DNA from 3 places in the Rossellomorea sp. NS-SX7 genome. Region 2 is predicted to be linked to each of the others. Evidence: riboswitches for the same ligand, from Rfam matches in the RefSeq annotation. Region 2 holds a riboswitch; each other region holds the start of a gene.
The links. A riboswitch is a leader RNA that binds a small molecule or an ion and turns the genes downstream of it on or off. The one in region 2 is predicted to bind lysine.
Positions count from the first base shown of each region.

Region 1: another riboswitch for lysine. It lies ahead of ACUXV2_RS16020 (Na+/H+ antiporter NhaC family protein); the one in region 2 lies ahead of ACUXV2_RS14190 (aspartate kinase).
Region 3: another riboswitch for lysine. It lies ahead of lysA (diaminopimelate decarboxylase); the one in region 2 lies ahead of ACUXV2_RS14190 (aspartate kinase).

Region 1 covers NZ_CM128249.1:3,194,340-3,201,016, reverse strand. The annotation lists gene ACUXV2_RS16030 (HD-GYP domain-containing protein) at 1-151, shown strand, start outside; gene yunB (sporulation protein YunB) at 210-974, shown strand; lysine riboswitch at 1,139-1,321, shown strand; gene ACUXV2_RS16020 (Na+/H+ antiporter NhaC family protein) at 1,436-2,998, shown strand; gene ACUXV2_RS16015 (flavin monoamine oxidase family protein) at 3,169-4,647, shown strand; gene ACUXV2_RS16010 (sodium-dependent transporter) at 4,908-6,434, shown strand; gene ACUXV2_RS16005 (methionine/alanine import family NSS transporter small subunit) at 6,436-6,543, shown strand; gene ACUXV2_RS16000 (peptidoglycan DD-metalloendopeptidase family protein) at 6,655-6,677, opposite strand, start outside.
Region 2 covers NZ_CM128249.1:2,822,736-2,829,412, forward strand. The annotation lists gene sdhA (succinate dehydrogenase flavoprotein subunit) at 1-612, opposite strand, end outside; gene ACUXV2_RS14180 (succinate dehydrogenase cytochrome b558 subunit) at 680-1,288, opposite strand; gene ACUXV2_RS14185 (YslB family protein) at 1,636-2,073, shown strand; gene ACUXV2_RS14190 (aspartate kinase) at 2,143-3,381, opposite strand; lysine riboswitch at 3,578-3,756, opposite strand; gene uvrC (excinuclease ABC subunit UvrC) at 4,056-5,828, opposite strand; gene ACUXV2_RS14200 (hypothetical protein) at 5,825-6,677, opposite strand, start outside.
Region 3 covers NZ_CM128249.1:441,296-447,972, reverse strand. The annotation lists gene ACUXV2_RS02095 (hypothetical protein) at 1-658, shown strand, start outside; gene ACUXV2_RS02090 (GNAT family N-acetyltransferase) at 1,045-1,506, shown strand; gene ACUXV2_RS02085 (class I SAM-dependent methyltransferase) at 1,569-2,360, shown strand; gene lysA (diaminopimelate decarboxylase) at 2,473-3,759, opposite strand; lysine riboswitch at 3,875-4,050, opposite strand; gene ACUXV2_RS02075 (hypothetical protein) at 4,185-4,580, opposite strand; gene ACUXV2_RS02070 (ABC transporter ATP-binding protein) at 5,295-6,677, shown strand, end outside.

The sequences.
Region 1 (6,677 bases), 370 kb from region 2:
AGGTCTGACGGACAGGCCTGTCATTCGGGTGATTGAAGAAAAAGGGGAAGAACTCTATTCTCCTTATGAATTGGACTTGCGGACCGAGCTTGATAAGGTCATCGTCGGTTTTGATGCGGATTATGAACCGGCTGCCAGTAAAATAAAATAAATTTTTGCGTTAAACCCTCCTTAGAGAGCATAAGAATAGCTTGTAAGGGGGGATTTTTTTGTCAAAGTTTAAAACACATAAACCCCGAAGAGGAGGACCGCTGCCTTTTCGCCACGTGATGATCATCACCATCGTGTTCTTCATCTTTTCCACAGGGGCGGGTCTTTGGATCGTAAACCTGGGCTTGAAGCCGACGCTGCTGGCTTATGCAGAAACTCAAACGAGCAGAATCGGTACGATGGTCATCAACAAAGCGATCAACAAAAAGGTAGCAGGATCCATAGAGTTAGAGGAGATAACGGAAGAAGTGAAAAATGAAGAAGGGGAGGTGGTCTCTCTCAGTTTCAATACACAGAACATCAACCGGGTTCAGGGAGAAATCACTAATTTAGTCCAATTATATTTGAAAGAGGCAGAAAAAGGGAATATCGAAAACCTGGAATACATCACGGACATTGAAATCGACGAGGAAGGGACAAAAGCCGATGAAGGTATCGTGTATTCTGTTCCCCTAGGTCAGGCGACCAACAATGCCTTACTAGGGAACTTGGGACCTAAAGTCCCGATCAGGTTCCATTCAATCGGGGATGTACGTTCGGATATTAAACATACTGTAGAAGAGTTTGGTATCAACAATGCCCTCGTCAAGGTCTATATCACCCTGACTGTGAATGTCCAGATCATCATACCGTTTGCAACGAAAACCGAAACCATCAAGCAGGACGTATTGATCGCCATGGATACTGTCCACCTGGATGTACCGCAATTCTTCAACAATAGCGGTGACGGAGCATCACCATCCATCGAAATACCGACAAACTGATCCCGGCAAGTGTCTGCAGCGGTGAGGAACGGTCTAATTTACAGAACCAAATGTGTTTTTGGAAAAACCTGCCCATCACCTATCCCGAATAAAAAGTTGTCAAACTGTTGATAGTTTGATATATTTATAAAGGAAATTTTAATATTATAACCACATCATCAATCCGATGGGGTAGAGGTGCAGGGTTCAAGAGTAAACTGTTTGAGGATGACAACTGAGAGAACAGATGAAAGGGAACCTTTGCCGAAGCTGATATGCTTGTCAGAAGCATATTCGCTGGGGTTATCTTGAAGAAGGATAACACTGTCATTATAGGGGACACTCTATGATGGGGAGCTACAGATCGTGATGGAGCACTTACATTACTCATTAAAGGTAATGATAGGATCCTCTATCATTACCTTTTTTTATTCCTCTGTCATGCTATGAGGTTCCCCCCTATCAAATAGGAGGAGGACATTATGGAAAACACTATTTATTCAATCATCCCGCCCCTTTTAGCCATCCTGATGGTTATCTTGACGAGACGCGTACTGCTTTCGCTGGGTGTAGGGATCATCGCTTCAGCACTTCTTATCACAGATTTCTCTATTACAGGCACGTTCAGTAAGATATGGGAAGCCGTAAAGGGCATTTTCGTCGCCGACGGTGAACTTAATACCTGGAATGTGTACATCATTTTATTCTTATTGATTCTTGGCGTCATCACTGCTTTCGTTAACATTTCCGGCGGAAGCCGCGCATTCGGTGAATGGGCGATGCAGCGCGTAAAGACCAGAAGAGGCGCGCAATTATTGGCAGCTGTATTAGGTATCATAATTTTTATTGATGACTATTTCAATGCGCTTGCGGTCGGACAGGTTGCTAGACCAATCACGGACCGTCACAAAATCTCACGTGCGAAACTCGCTTATATCATTGACTCGACATCGGCTCCGGTCTGTGTGGTTTCACCGGTATCAAGCTGGGGAGCATATATCATCGGTATCATCGGATCGATTCTTGCCGCACACAGCATCACTGAATACACAGCTTTCTCAGCATTCATACAAATGATCCCAATGAACCTCTATGTATGGGCAGCTCTACTATTAGTGTTGATCGTTGCTTACAGAGGATTTGATTTCGGGAAAATGAAGGAACATGAAGAAAGAGCGATTTCGACTGGAAATCTTTATGACCCGGACAAAGATATCCCGGGTGAACTTAAGAACGACCTGCCTGTAAGCTCTAAAGGTTCGGTCGGCGATCTGGCATGGCCGATCATCGCCCTGGTTGTCGGTACAGTCGGCATGATGCTTTGGACGGGATATAAGGCAGTTGGTTCGTTTGATATCCTCCCTGTATTTGAAAATACAGATGTTACAAAATCATTATTATATGGAAGCTTATTCGCATTGGCGATTGCATTTATTCTTTTCTTCCGTCAAGTAAGCTTGAAGGGTGTTGGAGGAAGCGCAGCTGGAACAGCAGTTGTCGAAGGAATCAAATCCATGCTTCCTGCTGTTTACATCCTTATCTTTGCATGGGCGATCGTCACACTGATCGATGAGCTTCAAACTGGAACGTATTTAGCCGGATTGGTTGAAAAATCGAACATGCCAGTTGAGGTCCTGCCTGTGCTGCTATTCTTAGTGGCCGGCGTCATGGCATTCTCTACAGGGACTTCATGGGGCTCATTCGGAATCCTGCTTCCGATTGCGGGAGAAATTGCAGCAGCAACCGATGTAAGTGTCTTACTTCCTGCAATGGCAGCTGTTTTAGCAGGTGCGGTCCTTGGAGACCATTGTTCACCAATTTCCGATACTACGATCCTGTCTTCAACCGGAGCCGGAAGCAATCATATCGATCACGTACTCACGCAGATTCCGTATGCACTCATCGGCGCAGTGGCAGCTTCGATTGGTTACCTCGTATTAGGGTTCACCGGAAGCACCATGCTTGGATTACTCGTAGTCATAGTGCTGGTTGCGGCTCTTGGATTTATAAAAGGAAAGAGTTCAGATACAGCAGCTTCACAATAAAAACAATAATGAACCAGAAGCAGAAAATGCTTCTGGTTTTTTTATATACAGTTCCTCCGGCTAGAGGTTCGTATTCCTTGATTTTCCCAAAAATTAGAAGGTAAGTCATTAGACACGCTTCTACCAGTCCGCATTTCCTCATATCTATAGGAGGAGAGAGGTGAGTTGACGTGAAGGTAAAGGTGATTGGTTTTGATGATTTACACTATCCCAAAGACTTATTATCTATTGTGAGAAATGGGCTGCCGGAAACTGAGTCGAATCCAAAACGTGTATTGATATTAGGAGGGGGGATGTCTGGGCTGGTTGCGGCATCCCTGCTTAAAAGGGCAGGTCATAAAGTGACCATTTTAGAAGGGAATGATCGGATAGGCGGCAGGGTCTATACGGTAAGAGAACCATTCACGCAGGGGAATTACCTTGATTTTGGAGCGATGAGGATCCCAGAAAACCATGAGCTGGTATTCGAATACATCAAAAGGTTCAATCTCCCTGTTAATCGTTTCTTGAATTCCACCTCTCAGGATATGTTATTTGTAAACAATGTCCTGGTCTCTAAAAAGGAGTATAGAAGAAATCCGGATATTTTGGGTTTCCCTCTTGAAGGAGAAGAAAAAGGGAAGAGTGCTGCAGAGCTTTTCCTTGAAGCGACCCGGCCTTTCTTTGAAGTGTATTCGGCCAGCACCCAAGAACAGAAGGATGAGTTGAAGACGAAATATTCCACTTACTCCATGGGCGATTATTTAATTGCCAATCCGTTCGGGAAATCACTTTCAGAGAACGCAGTGCGGAAAATTGCTGTCATGCTGGGGATAGAGGGTTTTCCAAACTTCTCTTTCATTGATATTATAACGGACATCATTTACCCGATATTCAGTGAAAAAATAAAGTTTTATGAAATAACCGGAGGAAATGATCAGCTGCCTTGTTCCTTTATCAGCGAGCTTCAAAAAGAAATCAAGCTGAATCGCAAAGTAGAGAAAATCATTCAGGACGATCATGGCGTATCTGTACAGACTATGAACCCGTTTACAGGGAAGAGATCTCGGTATACAGGAGACTATGCCATCATAACCATGCCATTCACTGTCCTTCAATTCGTCGACATTGAGCCATATGATTCGGTTTCATTTAAAAAATGGCAGGCAATCAGAGAAGTGAATAATGTCCAGGCAGTGAAGATCGGAATTGAATTTAAAAGCAAGTTCTGGGAGAAGATGGGGTATGGCAATATTACCAGTGACCTGCCGTTAAAATTCACTTACATTCCAAGCCACGGGATAGGTTCTGATGGTCCGGGGGTATTGCTGGCAAGCTACAGCTGGGGAAGCGATGCTGTATTATGGAATAGCTTATCCAACGAAGGATTGGTTCGCCTCGTGCTTAAGGATTTAGCAAAGATATATGGAAACATCGTATATACGGAATTTCTACAGGCTGTTTGGTTCAACTGGGGACAAAACCCTTACTCAGCAGGATGTTTCACGCTGTTTACCCCCCAGCAGCAGAAAAACTTTGATGAAATCACCCGGAAACCGGAAGGAAGGCTTCATTTTGCCGGAGAACATACTTCTTCCTTTCACGGGTGGATAGAGGGAGCAGTAGAATCTGGGATCCGGACGGCTTATGAAGTCCATCATAGAAAATAACATAGTGAAATTTAGTAGTAATATGAAAACAACACAGTAAATTTTACTAGTAATTGGAATTTTAAAGTTAGAAATCCCCTGTTCATTTTCTGATAAAGGGCAAATCGGACTATAAAAGCAGAAGATGTCCCTAAAAAAGAAAAAATAGCTTTGACAATTGTCCTAGAACTAGCTATACTGACTTTAGATTAAATAATCTGAAAATATAAAAATTTCAATTACCTTTTAATTGGTAGTTGGAAACATTGGGGGGAACCAACATGGAAAAACGTGCCCAGTTTGGAACACGTGCAGGATTTATCCTGGCTGCAGTAGGGTCTGCTATCGGGTTGGGAAACATTTGGCGTTTTCCGGCGGTAGCATATGAAAATGGTGGTGGAGCATTCTTCATTCCGTATCTTTTTGCTCTTTTGACTGCCGGTATTCCTTTACTTGTATTAGAATTCACGATAGGACATAAGTACCGCGGATCTGCGCCTTTATCCTATTTCCGTATGAACAAGAAGACAGAATGGCTTGGATGGTGGCAGGTACTTGTAGCGTTTGTCATTTCCACCTATTATGCCGTCATCATAGCATGGGCGATGGCTTACAGTGTATTCGCTTTCAACAAAGGCTGGGGAGACGACACGGAAGGATTCTTATTCGGTGAGTATCTGAAGCTTTCAGTAGATCCGGGACAGACCGGAAGCATTGTCGGCGGAGTTTTCATCCCGCTTGTCATCGTTTGGGTGATTACACTTGGTATTCTCTTTAAAGGTGTAAAGAAAGGTATCGAAGTAGCGAACAAGATCTTTATTCCTGCACTTGTTATTTTATTCCTGATCATTGTGGTTCGCGCTTTAACGTTACCAGGGGCACTTGATGGCCTTGATGCATTCTTCAAACCGGATTTCAGTAAGATTGCCGATCCTGGTGTATGGGTCGCTGCATACGGACAGATCTTCTTCAGTTTATCGATTGCATTTGCGATCATGATCACGTACTCAAGTTATCTTCCGAAGAAATCGGATATTACGAATAACGCATTCATCACTGGATTCAGTAACTCTGGATTTGAGCTTCTTGCCGGGATCGGGGTATTCGCGGCACTTGGATTCATGGCTCAAACTCAAGGAGTCGGGGTTCAGGAAGTAGTAAGCGGAGGAGTCGGTCTGGCATTCGTTGTCTTCCCGCAGATCATCAATGAATTCCCTGCGCTGAACGGTCTGTTCGGGTTCCTGTTCTTCGCTTCACTCGTACTGGCGGGATTATCTTCACTTATCTCGATTTCCGAGACTTATGTAGCGGCGATTTCAGAGAAATTCGGCCTTTCCCGTACAAAGGCAGTGGCTTTCGGAGGAGGGCTCTCAGCAGTCATTTCACTTCTGTTTGCAACACAGGGCGGATTATTATTCCTTGATGTTGCGGACTACTTCATCAACCAATTCGGTGTAGCATTCATCGGATTAGTGGAAGTAATCGTAGTGGCATGGTTCTTACGCAAGATCAATACATTCAGAGATCACTCAAACGGTATCTCAGACATCCAGCTTGGCAGCTGGTGGAAGATTTGCCTTGGTGTTATCACACCGGTTGTACTTGGATGGATGATGTTTGGACTATTCAAGATGAACCTTCTTAAAGAATTCGAGACGGAAACAGGGAACTACGGCGGATACTCAGATGCCTTTGTCCTTTACAGCGGCTGGTTCGTCGCGGCCTTCGCCTTGATTGTCGGAGTGGCATTTACCTTTAAACGCTGGCATTCCAAAACAGAAGCTGAAAGCTATAAGGAGGTAAGCTGACATGAGCGGTAGTGCAATCATTATGTTAGTTGTCGGTGTCGTCATCATTTGGGGTGGCCTTGCGGCAAGTATCACTAACGCGGTATCCAAATCTAAAAAAGCATCTTAATATCACTTTTATAAAGAAACAGGCGCTGGATCTTCCATCGTCTGTTTTTTCTTTACTCCGTTAAAGGCCCGTCCCTCATCGCTTTCATGTGATGGAGGGGCGGGCCTTCTGTTATCTTTTTTTGCTTTTGACAC
Region 2 (6,677 bases):
ACCGAAGATGATTCCAGGTCCCCCTGTGGCCATGATCACAGCGTCTGCCGCGAACGATTTAATTTCCATTGTTTGAAGGTTTTGCGCTACAATTCCGCGGGCAACTCCCTCGTCATCCACGACCACTCCAAGGAATTCCCATCCTTCGAATTTATTGACAAGACCTGCTACTTCATGACGGCGGACCTGTTCGTCCAATGCATAAAGAAGCTGCTGCCCTGTTGTTGCACCGGCAAACGCAGTACGGTGATGCTGAGTTCCTCCGAAACGTCGGAAATCGAGCAGCCCTTCAGGTGTACGGTTGAACATGACTCCCATACGGTCCAGTAAGTGGATAATACCCGGTGCTGCTTCTGTCATTGCTTTAACCGGAGGCTGGTTCGCTAAGAAATCCCCTCCGTATACAGTATCATCAAAATGTTCCCAAGGAGAATCCCCTTCTCCTTTGGTGTTTACGGCTCCATTAATACCACCTTGAGCACATACAGAGTGGGAGCGTTTAACGGGTACAAGTGAGAATAAATCTACTTCCGCTCCAACTTCTGCTGCTTTGATTGTGGCCATCAAGCCGGCTAATCCGCCGCCGACTACAATGATTTTGCCTTTACTCATCGTGACTCACTCCTTTTCCTACCAAAGTTGCCAGCTGATTTCTATCAGACTTCTATATTTTCGACTCTTATACAAATGCGAAGATTGCGCGCATACCAACAACCGATAACGCTACAAAAATTCCGATCGTTACATATGTAGCTATTAATTGAGAACGTGGCGAAACGGTGATTCCCCAGCTCACACAGAATGACCATAAGCCATTGGCAAAGTGGAAAATCGTTGAAAGTACTCCAATAACATAGAATACAAGCATGAATGGATTAGATAAAATGTTCTCCATCATTTGAAAGTTCACTTCTGCTCCGAATGCAGCAGCAACCCTTGTTTCCCACACATGCCATGTCACAAAGATAAACGTGATTACCCCTGAGACACGCTGAAGCAGGAACATCCAGTTACGGAAATAGCCGTATTTAGTGGCGTTATTCTTAGATGTGAACGCAATGTAGATTCCATAGATCGCATGGAAATACAATGGTAGGAAGATGATAAAGATCTCAAGGAAATAACGGAAAGGCAGACTTTCCATGAAATGTGCCGCTTGATTGAATGATTCTTCCCCGCCTGTTGCAAAATGGTTCACGACTAAATGTTGAGTTAAAAATAATCCAACTGGAATAACACCTAGTAATGAATGAAGCCTGCGATAATTGAATTCTCGATTTCCAGCCATGATTTACCCCCCTTAATCATAAAATATGAGGCCGTTTTCTAATCAACATTTTCATTAGACTACGATACATACTTTATGTTGTAACAATTATGTGACAAGTTTCATTTTACTCCCCTGAAGTGGAAGCGTCAAGAAAACGGATACATAAATTCGACAATATCGCTAAAATATTTTTAATATAAAGATAACAAATAAAACCGACCAAATACGCGTTTAATAGTTAGAAAATTCTCATTATTAAACAAAAACATTATACCACCAAAATATCCCAACTTTCATTTTAGATGTTTGGGATGATAAATCCTCTTTACATGTATATAATAGTTTTATAGAAAGAGGGGATTTACTTGGAACAAAAAAAAGAAGAAATCTATGAACCGACCGTTCCAATTTTTGGCTACGAAATGATAAGGGATATCCTGCTTCCGGATATTTTAGGAAAACACACTCCCGAGATCTTATATTGGGGAGGCAAGCAGCTCTCCAGAAAATTCCCCCTTCAATCAATGGATGAATGCTCATCCTTTTTTGATGAAGCAGGCTGGGGAACACTGACGGTTGTCGAACAAAAGAAAAACGAAATGACCTTTGAATTGCGCGGTTCGTTTGTCGAAAGACGATTATCACTAAAGTCGGACGTTACATTTAAATTGGAAGCCGGTTTTCTTGCAGAGCAAATCCAGCTCCAAAAGAAATGCACCACTGAAGCAGCTGAAGAAATACATAAACGAAATCAATCCGTGAAGATCACGGCCCGCTGGGATGAAAAAGATAAAGTCGAATAGGTGCACGAACGAAATAGATGAATGGGAAAAGGGTTGACTCTGTTGAGGAGTCAACCCTTTGTTTGTTTCTTACAGTGTCACTTCTTCGACTTGGACGGCATCCAATTTGAACGCCGTATGTAAGACTCCGGCAGCTTTCTGTAAATTTTCCTGATCGACCACGGCCGACACCTTGATTTCAGACGTACTGACCATTTTGACTACAATGTCATTTTTGGCAAGGACCTCGAACATCTCAGCAGCCACACCCGGATTTGAAATCATCCCGGATCCGACAATGGATACCTTCGCAAGATCGCGTTCATGTTCGATATGAGTGAAGCCCAGTTCTCCCTGGTTCTTTTCCAATACAGCGAGCGCTTCATCGAGGTCATGCTCCTTGATTGAAAATGATAGATTCGTTGTATTCCGGTCTGTCTGACTTTGGATGATGATGTCTACGTTCAAATGGTTCTTGGCCAGTGTCGTGAACACTGAAGACAGGCCTGTCAGGGCATTTCCGAGTCCGAAGACGGTCACCCGTACAATTTCATCTTCGAATGCGACACCTCTTACCACTAAATTCTGTTCCATGCTTGCTTCCTCCTCAATATACGTACCTTCCACTTTTTCAAGACTTGATCTGACTTCTAATGGGATTTGATAATTTTTTGCAAATTCAACAGCCCTCGGGTGAAGGACCCCTGCACCCAGATTGGCGAGTTCGAGCATTTCATCATACGAAATGGAAGGCAGTTTGCGCGCACCTTCAATATAACGCGGGTCAGACGTATAAACTCCGTCGACATCGGTATAAATATCGCACCGGTCAGCTTTTAATGCAGCTGCGATGGCCACCGCTGTCGTATCGGAACCTCCTCGTCCGAGGGTCGTGATTTCCCCGGATGGTGTCATCCCCTGGAATCCTGCTACAATGACGACTTTTCCGCTTTGAAGCTGTGTTGTCATTTTTTCGGTATGGATATTGGTGATACGTGCATTGCTATGAACGGATTCTGTCTCGATCCCGGCCTGCCATCCAGTATACGAAATGGCCTCCTGACCGGCTTGGAGCAATGCCATCGTCAATAGAGAAATTGTCACCTGTTCGCCTGTTGATAAAAGCATATCCATTTCTCTTTTACTTGGGTGAGAAGTGATTTCCCTTGCTAAACCGACTAGTGTATCAGTTGTTTTACCCATAGCGGACACGACAACCACAACATCATTTCCCCGATTCTTCTCCTCCAAAATCCTTGACGCAACATTTTGAATTTTTTCAACAGAACCTACTGAAGTTCCACCGAATTTTTGAACGATAATACTCACAGCTTCTCCTTCTTTCTCTTTGAGTGTAGAAATTAAATCTTTTTCTGAAGAGAATCATCTGACTGCTGCAAATCCCGCTGCCTGCTGAATGACTTTAACGCCGGCAGTCCCATGCCAAATAATAAAAAAAGCAATGAGACGGATATCTCATTGCTTTATGAACTTAGAGTAAAAAATACTTAATCGTTCATCGGCATTGTGAGATAGCTCTCCAAGATTGATTCATCTTGACAATCCTGCATTTCTTAAACGCAGAACCAGCGGAATTAGTATGAGCCTAATACCACTTCGGCGACTCTCCCCTTTCCAGACATCTCGACGGAGCCCATACTCCTCTTTGCCTGTACTCTTGAAGTTCGCACCTCTATCACCACTATTTAAAGTGATAATGTTTTAAATTATCGATAATTATAGCACACGAAAATAATGGAAGCAATGAGTTTTTTCAGAATTTTTTCAGTTTAAATTTTTTCGTTTATATACCTTCAAATACCGCTTTTGATCTCCGTGCAGGACTTCGCTTTCCGCGGGTGACCCGTGAGCCTCCTCGGCTTCGCCTGCGGGGTCTCACATTGGCCACTTCTCCCGCATGAGACCTTCGTCCTGCACTCCAATCAAAAGCTGGAGCAGGGTAATATTTCAACGTGTACAGTGAACCGCGAAAATCTCCACTGCTATTCCTGCAGTTTCTCGTGCAGTACTTTTGCTACACCTTCCGGAATCCCGATATCCTGAAATTCCTCAACCGTTGCTTCTTTCATTTTCTTCATGGAACCAAAATGTTTAAGAAGCTGCTTTTTCCGCTTGGGTCCGATTCCATCGATTTCATCCAGTATGGACTGGAAGACGCTTTTCCCGCGGAGCTGCCGGTGGAAGGTGATGGCAAAGCGGTGGACTTCGTCCTGGATGCGCTGAAGCAGATAGAATTCCTGACTCCGTTTTTCAAGAGGGACGATCTGCAGCGGATTCCCGTACAGCAGCTCGGATGTCTGATGCTTTTCATCCTTCGCGAGGCCGCCGATGGGTATATCAAGACCCAGTTCATTTTCAATCACATCACGGGCTGCTTCTATCTGTCCTTTCCCGCCGTCAATGATAATGAGATCAGGGAGAGGAAGACCATCCTTCAATACTCTTGAATATCTTCTCCTCACCACTTCCCGCATCGATTCATAATCATCCGGTCCTTTGACGGTTTTTATTTTATACTTTCGATACTCTTTCTTTGCAGGCTTTCCGTCTATGAAGACAATCATGGCCGAGACAGGAGCGGATCCCTGTATGTTCGAGTTATCAAATGCTTCGATTCGGAAGGGCGTATAAATCCCCATTTGTTCCCCTAATCTTTCAATCGCTTTGATGGTTCGCTCCTCGTCCCGCTCAATCAAGGCGAATTTCTCATCAAGCGCCTGTTTGGCATTTTTCTCAGCCAATTTCACCAGCTCTTTTTTCTTTCCCCTCTTCGGTTGTGTGATTTTGACTTCAAGTAATTTTGATGCCATCTCTTCATCGATTTCTTCAGGAAGGAAGATTTCCCGAGGTTTGAAATGGTTCGCTTTTGAATAGAACTGGCCCAAGAACGTAAGAAATTCATCTTCCGGTTCGTTGTAAAGGGGAAACAGCGAAACATCGCGTTCAATGAGTTTTCCCTGTCTTACAAAGAATACCTGTACACACATCCACCCTTTATCGACTGCAAAACCAAACACATCACGGTCGGTAAAATCCGTCATCGTCATCTTCTGCTTTTCCATCGTTGCTTCGATGTGAAGGATTTGATCACGGAATTCCTTGGCGCGCTCAAACTCGAGGTTTTCAGATGCTTCTTTCATCTTTTCGGATAATTCCTTCTTGATTTCTTTGTATCCTCCGTTTAAAAATCTGGCAATTTCATCGGTCATTTCCCTGTACGTATCCTTGCTTACTTCTTTCACACAAGGGGCCAGGCATTGTCCCATGTGATAATATAGACAGACTCTGTCAGGAAGGGTTGTGCATTTTCGTAATGGATAAAGGCGATCCAGGAGCTTTTTCGTCTCGTTTGCCGCGCCTACATTCGGGTAGGGTCCGAAATACTTGCCTTTTCCCCGCTGCACTTTACGAGTCGTGATCAATCGGGGATGTCGTTCATTTGTCAACTTAATGAATGGGTAGCTCTTGTCGTCTTTCAACATCACGTTGTATTTCGGATCATATTTTTTTATCAGATTCATCTCGAGCACAAGTGCTTCCAGGTCCGAAGAAGTCATAATATATTCAAAGTCTTCTATTTCCCCTACCAGCCTCTGTGTTTTGGCATCATGTGAACCTGTAAAATAAGAACGCACACGATTTTTTAATACTTTTGCTTTTCCAACGTAAATAATCGTGCCCTGTCTGTCTTTCATCAAGTAGCAGCCCGGCTGATCGGGCAGCAAAGCCAATTTATTTGTAATGACAGGATTCACGGTCTCTCCCCCTTTTTATCTTCCCACTTATAAACTTTTATCGTTGAGTATACGGGATCCAATATCTCCTGGGAGTGAAATGATTTCACTTCTTTGATCCTGGAGCCGATATCCGCTCCCTGTTGTTTAAATCCGTTTACAACTTGATTCGTTATATATATATCCTTCCCGGTATGTCTAGTATCCTGCAGGAATTGTGAGTAAGTTAAGACACGTTTATGGGAAAAGTCTGCATTTAAATAAGAGAAAACCCTCGTTTCTTCCCAAGTATAGACAATGATCGGCGAATCATCATTTTTCCCGGATAAGTAGTCGGCTGCCTGATAGACTGCCGGAGGCTCTTCATGATACTCATGCAGGATGTTTAATCCTGTCCCCAAATGAATGAACAGCCACAGAATCAATAAGCCTCCGATGGCTTTGGTCATCTTTTTCATCCAGCCGGTAATCAAGAAAAAGGCAAGCAGTACAGCCAAAGGCAGGATATGTCTGGGTTTATCTATATTTTGGGCAAACAGGCCCCAGAAGAAATATGAGAAAAAAGAAACCAGCAGTAAAATTGTGCCCGGATCCAGATTCTTCAATCGCAGGAAGCGCAGATTCTTTATCGTCAGTAAAAATAGCAGTACCGATATGATCATAATCAAAAGGGATTGGGTAAAAAGGCCGTTCCAAAGGATATTCGTCATGATATAGGTACCCAGTCTCTCAACAATAGGTGAACCAGACTCTGCAGTACCACCCCATTCAGTAAAGTGGCCGCCGGTAAAACCGAAGGCAATTTGCAGCAGCGTTGAAAGACTTCCTGTATTTGCAGCCAAAGCAGAAACCCATATTCCTTGGGATAGG
Region 3 (6,677 bases), 1.9 Mb from region 2:
CCTTATCCATATGGGACCTTCCATCGTCATCAGCTTTTTCATGTTCGGCGACATGGGATTCAGTCCATTCTTCGGGATTCCGCTGGTGGCAGCCTCCATCTTCTTTATCGTCGATGAGATCGTCTTTCACAAAGTCAGCCTCAAACGAAAAAAGGCAAAATGGATGTTCGCCATCCCGTTGGTCCTTTTTTCCGTATTTGGTGCTCCTTATTACTTTATTGGGTTAAAAGGGCAGTATACTTCTTCCCAAATTAATCAAAAAGGTCCGCCATCCGTTACCCTTCTGACCGGAGAGGAACCTGAATCCATCAGAAGTTCTTATTGCTGGACATCGGACGGCACCGGCTGTTCATACGACACGAACCCCTTCCCTCTCCCGCCGGAAGAAGGTGTCGACTTTGTCGATGAAATCGAGCTGAAAGAACCGACTGCCTTGAAGTTCCAATTCGATAACAGCAAAGGCGAACCGACCCTTCATGCCTACTACAACGACGGCAGCGGAAAGAAAATGATCAAAACAGAAGGATCGGAAATCACCATTCCATCCGATATCCCTGAGCAAGGAGTAAAAATCGTAGCTAAATGGGACAATCACGAAATTGTCTGGTTCTTCGTAGGAGTGAGGACGGGAATCCCGACGAATGGGCGGACTTTTTAACATACTTTTTTAGATGGTGACCGAATTGCAAAAAACACTGTGAATCAGAAACGACGGGGCTTCCCCGCCCCGTCGTTCAATTTAATCCTCAACTCCTTTCCACACGCTAAACTGTACTCCTGAGCCGATGCACTAGAAAAAACCAATTTTCATTACGAACTCATATGCATGAAACTTTCTCACAGCATCAAACGTATCTATAGTAGCTGCACAATACACAGTGTGAGGTGTTGACCATGTTCTTCAAGCTCTTTCACAAATCAAACCGCTTCACGAAATTCACATTATTGACTGTAACTGTCCTGCTGCTCCTCGGCGGGTTAACTTTGCTGCTCCGATAAACATTTTAGGAAAAATCACAAGTATGTCCAAGGAGGAAACGAAATATGGTGACATTAAGAAAAATGACCCCGGAGGAATACGAGCAATATCTTGGTACATCTGTTGAAGATTATGCAAAGGAAAAAGTATCAGCGGGGAACTGGGAAGAAAAAGACTCGCTGCAAAAAGCGAAAGAAGAATTCAGCACCCTCCTCCCGGATGGCGAGAATACCGAGAATAACTACTTATACACAATTTTGAACGAAAAAAATGAACATGCAGGGATCATATGGCTAGCGAAGAAATCTCCGGAAAAAGCATTCATCTATGACATCCGGATCCTGGAAGAGCACCAGGGAAAAGGGTACGGAAAAGACACAATGAATGAAATAGAAAAAGAAGCAAAACAAATGGATATAAACAAAATCGGACTCCACGTCTTCGGCCATAACAAGGTTGCCAGGGGCTTGTATGAAAAAATCGGATACACAACCACCAATATAGTGATGGAGAAGGAAATAAACTAAAGGGCTATTACTGCTGGTTGACCCCCAGTGAAATAACCCATTCATTGTTCGGAGGGAGAAACTTGGAATCATTACAAGAACAATATAAAGATTCATCCAACTTAAATACCCGGATCAACATCCACGAGAAATATAGTGAAAATAAAGAGGATTGGCATCTTTGGCTCTTTGATCAGTTAACCATCCCTCCTACTAGTAGAATCCTCGAAATCGGATGTGGCGACGGTACGTTTTGGCTGAAAAACAGCGAACGGATCGATGGCAGTTGGAACATCACCCTCGCTGATCAATCTGCAGGGATGGTCGAGGCCGCGAAAAAGAACCTGGCAGCGCTGCCTGACATTAAGTACTGCCAACTCGATATTGAGGAGATTCCTTTTGAAAAACACCGCTTTGATATCATCATCGCCAACCATATGCTGTATCACGTTCCCGATAGGCGAAAGGCATTGAAAGAGGTCCGGAGGGTGCTGCACCCTGAAGGAACTTTCTATTGTTCCACAATTGGGCTTGACCATATGAAAGAATTCGGCGAGCTGCTGAAACGGTTTGATCCGGATTTAGACTATCCTTCCGCCAGGAAGCACGCCTTGAATTTCGGAATAGAAAATGGACGCAATCAGCTCCAGGCCCAGTTCAATGAGATTACCTATAATGGGTTTCCGGGCGGATTGAACATCACGGACGAAAACGCAATCGCAGAATATCTGCTTTCCTCAGCATCAGAGTTAAATAAAATCCTGGTCAATGACACATTATCCTCTTTCATTGAATTTCTGGCATCAGAAAAAGAATCCAATGGAGGGGCGATCAAGATCACAAAGTCAACAGGGTTGTTTGCATCAAGGAACTAAACTGCAGAAAAAAAACGATCAGTAGATAGCCGCTGATCGTTTTTTACATATGGGTTTTACATAAAGGTCTGTACCGCCGCATCTGCGGAAGAACGGTAAAAGTTCCATCCGCTTACCGGTCCAGCCTCACCAAATCCGCATAGCTCTCCCGCTCAATCACCACACGAGACTCCCCGTCCTTCACAAATACAACGGCCGGACGCGGAATCCGGTTATAATTATTTGCCATCGAATACCCGTAAGCCCCTGTACTGAACACAGCGAGGGTATCACCGAAATTAACCGGCGGCAGCTTCAGATCCCAGATGAGCATGTCGCCTGATTCACAGCACTTACCGGCAATGCTGACAAGCTCCGTGCATTCCTCATTCGGACGGTTCGCCAGCACGGCATGATATTTCGCGCCATACAGTGCCGGACGCAGATTATCGGTCATGCCCCCATCAACCGACACATAGGTACGCACGTCCGGGATGATTTTCTTCGAACCGACCTTGTACAATGTGGTACCCGCTTCCGCCACGATACTGCGGCCAGGCTCGATCCACACTTCCGGCAGCGGATAACCGTTCTCACCAAAGCTTTCCTTTACGCTGTCCGTGATCGCCTTTACGTACTCGGAAATCGGCAGCGGCTTGTCATCTTCCGTATAGCGGACCCCGAATCCCCCTCCGATATTCAGGACAGGCAGCGTGACCTCACAATCCAGCCTTATTCCCTGAAGGAAATCCGAAAGCACGGTGATCGCCTGCTGGAATCCGTCCAATTCAAAGATTTGTGAGCCGATGTGGGAGTGGATCCCGAGCACCGTATAATTCGGCTTGCACAGGGCGATTTGCATCGCGCGGTCAGCCTGGCCGGTCGAAATTCCGAAGCCAAACTTCGAATCATCCTGACCTGTCATGATGTAATCATGGGTATGGGCTTCCACACCCGGCGTCACGCGAAGCAGGATATTCACCTGCTGCTCACGCTCCTTCGCCAGCTCATGCAAAAGCTCCAGCTCAAGGAAACTGTCAACCACAAAGCAGCCGATCTCAGCATCAAGCGCCATCTCGAGCTCTTCCTCGGACTTATTATTCCCGTGAAAATGTATCCGCCCTGCCGGGAATCCTGCTTGAAGCGCTGTGTACAATTCCCCTCCGGACACAACATCCAGCGACAGGTCCTCCTCTTCTGCAAGTCTTACCATTTCCTTGCACAAAAACGCCTTGCTCGCATACGCGACCTGGAACCCGAGTCCGCTCTCGATGAACGCCTCGCGGAACGCGCGCGCCTTCCCCCGGATCATTTCCTCATCATATACCATCAGCGGCGTGCCATACGCTGCGGTAAGCTCGCCCGTACTCATTCCGCCGATCTCCAACTGTCCCTGTACATTCGTTTCCATTGCTGTCATATCGAATCTCCTCCTGAAAATCCCTCCGAAAAAACACAAAAAAACCGTATGAAGCGATGCTCATACGGTTTCCTGATCAAAACGAAGAACGTTCTGAAGAATTCTGTATTAACATCTCTTCAATAGTTCTCCACAACGTGACCATTGTGACAGTCTGACACTTATTCAATGCCAGCCCAACAGGAAACCGATTGGCTATTTCCCGTTTCGGCGATCTGCCTTTCACTTCCCATCCCAGGATCCATCATCCTCAAGGTAGCTACTCCTCATTCTCGCGCCTCTATTATCAGAGAGTAAGTTTATAGTTTTGTATGGCAACTATACCATCAGGGTGGAAAAATTGTCAATCTATTAAAGCTATATTCTTATTTTGATCCTTATCAGGCGGCCACCCCTTCGATCGTAAAGTGAATACTCTCAACCATTCATCCAAGGAGCGCTTCCTTCACATATTCCGTTATTTCCTCTTTCACTTCTTCAATCGATTCATCTAACAATTCACCCGTAATTTTACTTCCCGGCAACGCTTTTGATATCGGCACACCAAATAAAGAACGTTCACACACCCATATTTTTATCACATGCAAATCAATGAGCTCCCCGCCCTTTTCAGCAATGCCGACTGAAAGCGACGAAGTGTATCCAGGCGTAAAAGGGTTTGTACCCTCCTTTTCGAACCGAGCCTCAAAGTCCAGATCCTTTTCTTCAATAACAGGTATGTACTGATCTGCCACTCTTTCAATGAAATCCATTAATACTCGTTCCGTCCGTTTGATCTTCACTCTAAGTCCTTCATTAAAATCCTTTTGCTGATATTTCATAAATGGATCTCTGCCCTTCCGATAGGAATACATGAATACATTCAACACATTTTGATAAAATCCTTCTTGGACTGAGGATTATAGCAGGTACAGTCTATGTGGTGCTAAGTCTCTGAAAAAAGTATGATACAAGCTAATTTATTTATCTATTGAGTTGGTTTGCACCTAATTGGGAAAGAATGCAGTAATTGAGTCTAGAAAAATGTCCCCAGCAAGCCTTAAATTGATTAATTGAACCGTAATCCTGTTTATTGTTCCGATATTAAAATTATTGCACCCAAATCCCGTTTATTGTACCAGTTCTTGAATAATTGTTCCGGAATCCAAATAATTGTTCCTCTTGTCCAATTTTCTCTATCTAGCCCCACATAAGAACAGTGGACGGTCCAACTCTCCCACTCATCCAAAGTGGCAGCTCCACCCTGCCAGATTACACGCAAAATGACATTTATCTACTCCACGTGCCGGCTGGACAACCCTCAATGTCGACCTTACCATGATCAATCACCAACCTGAATATTTTTCTGAAAATTCACTTTTCACAACCCAAAAACCATCATACAATAAACTTAACCAACAAAAAGGAGGCTGTTCAAATGAGAAACATGACTGCTGTTGTAACCGTACAAACATATAAGGGTGGAACGCCTTTTTAACGTTACGGTCTTCCCCCTTATATGTGTTCAGTGAAAAAACACAATAAAGGGGTACATTATGCATTTTCCAGTTAAGAAATTTCTTTCGTATTATAAGCCGTATATCAGAATGTTCATGGTGGTATTGGTCTGTGCGCTGATCACTTCTTCGCTCACCCTCGTCTTTCCATTGCTCGTCCGTTATGTGACGAAGGACGTGCTTCAAGCGGGGCTATCGACGGCTTTTGTTGATGTGCTGTGGGTAGGCGGATTGATGGTCATTCTGGTGATTGCGCAGAACATCGGAAATTATGTGGTCGATTACAAAGGGCATGAGATCGGGGCGCGGATGGAGAGCGATATGCGAAGCGAGTTGTTTTCCCATATGCAGAAGCTTTCTTTCAGTTTTTATGATAAACAAAAGACGGGCCAGCTGATGACCCGGGTGACGAATGATCTATTGATGGTATCCGAGCTTTACCATCACGGTCCGGAAGATTATGTGAAGTATCTTGTCCGGTTCATCGGCGCGTTTGTGATCCTGCTTTTCATCAATGCGCCTCTTACGCTACTCGTGTTTTGCTTTTTTCCGGTCCTCGGTTTCTTTTCGCTGTATTTCAATAAGAGACTGAACCGGGCGCTGACCGATAACAAAGAACGGATCGCAGATATCAATGCGCAGGTGGAAGATACGTTGTCAGGGATCCGCGTCGTCCAGTCATTCGCCAATGAACCGCTCGAAATCAATAAATTCAATAGGGAGAATCATCGTTTTCTCGAGAGCCGGAAAGGAACGTATAAAGCGGAGGCTTACTTCTATAACGGGACGGAAGCATTCATTCAAATGATCACCATCACGGTCGTCATTGCCGGGGCCATCCAAATCGTGAACGCATCGCTTGATCTGCCTGACCTCATTACGTTCCTGCTCTATATCGGCTTCATGGTCGAACCGATCCAGCGGCTCACGCACATGAGCACCCAGTTCCAGGAAGGGATCACAGGCTTTCAGCGGTTCATCGAAATCATCGACATGAAACCTGCCATCAGGAATGACCCTGGTGCGAAAGTGATTCCGCAGGTCGATGGACATATCCAATTCAGGGACGTCTCTTTTCATTACGACACTTCCATGAACCCTGTTTTCGAACATCTCTCTCTTGACATTCACCCGGGCGAATATGTAGCCTTCGTCGGCCCATCCGGGGTTGGAAAGACGACTTTGAGCTCCCTGATCCCCCGATTTTACGATGCAGCGGAGGGTGGTATTTTTATAGATGGCGAGAACGTCAAAGACTTGGATCTAAAGTTCCTCAGAACCAACATCGGCATCGTCCATCAGGATGTCTACCTTTTCTCAGGGACCGTCATGGAAAACATCCGCTACGGCCATCCGGAAGCGACCGATGAAGAAGTGTTGGCAGCTGCAAAACGGGCCAATGCCCACGAGTTCATTACACGC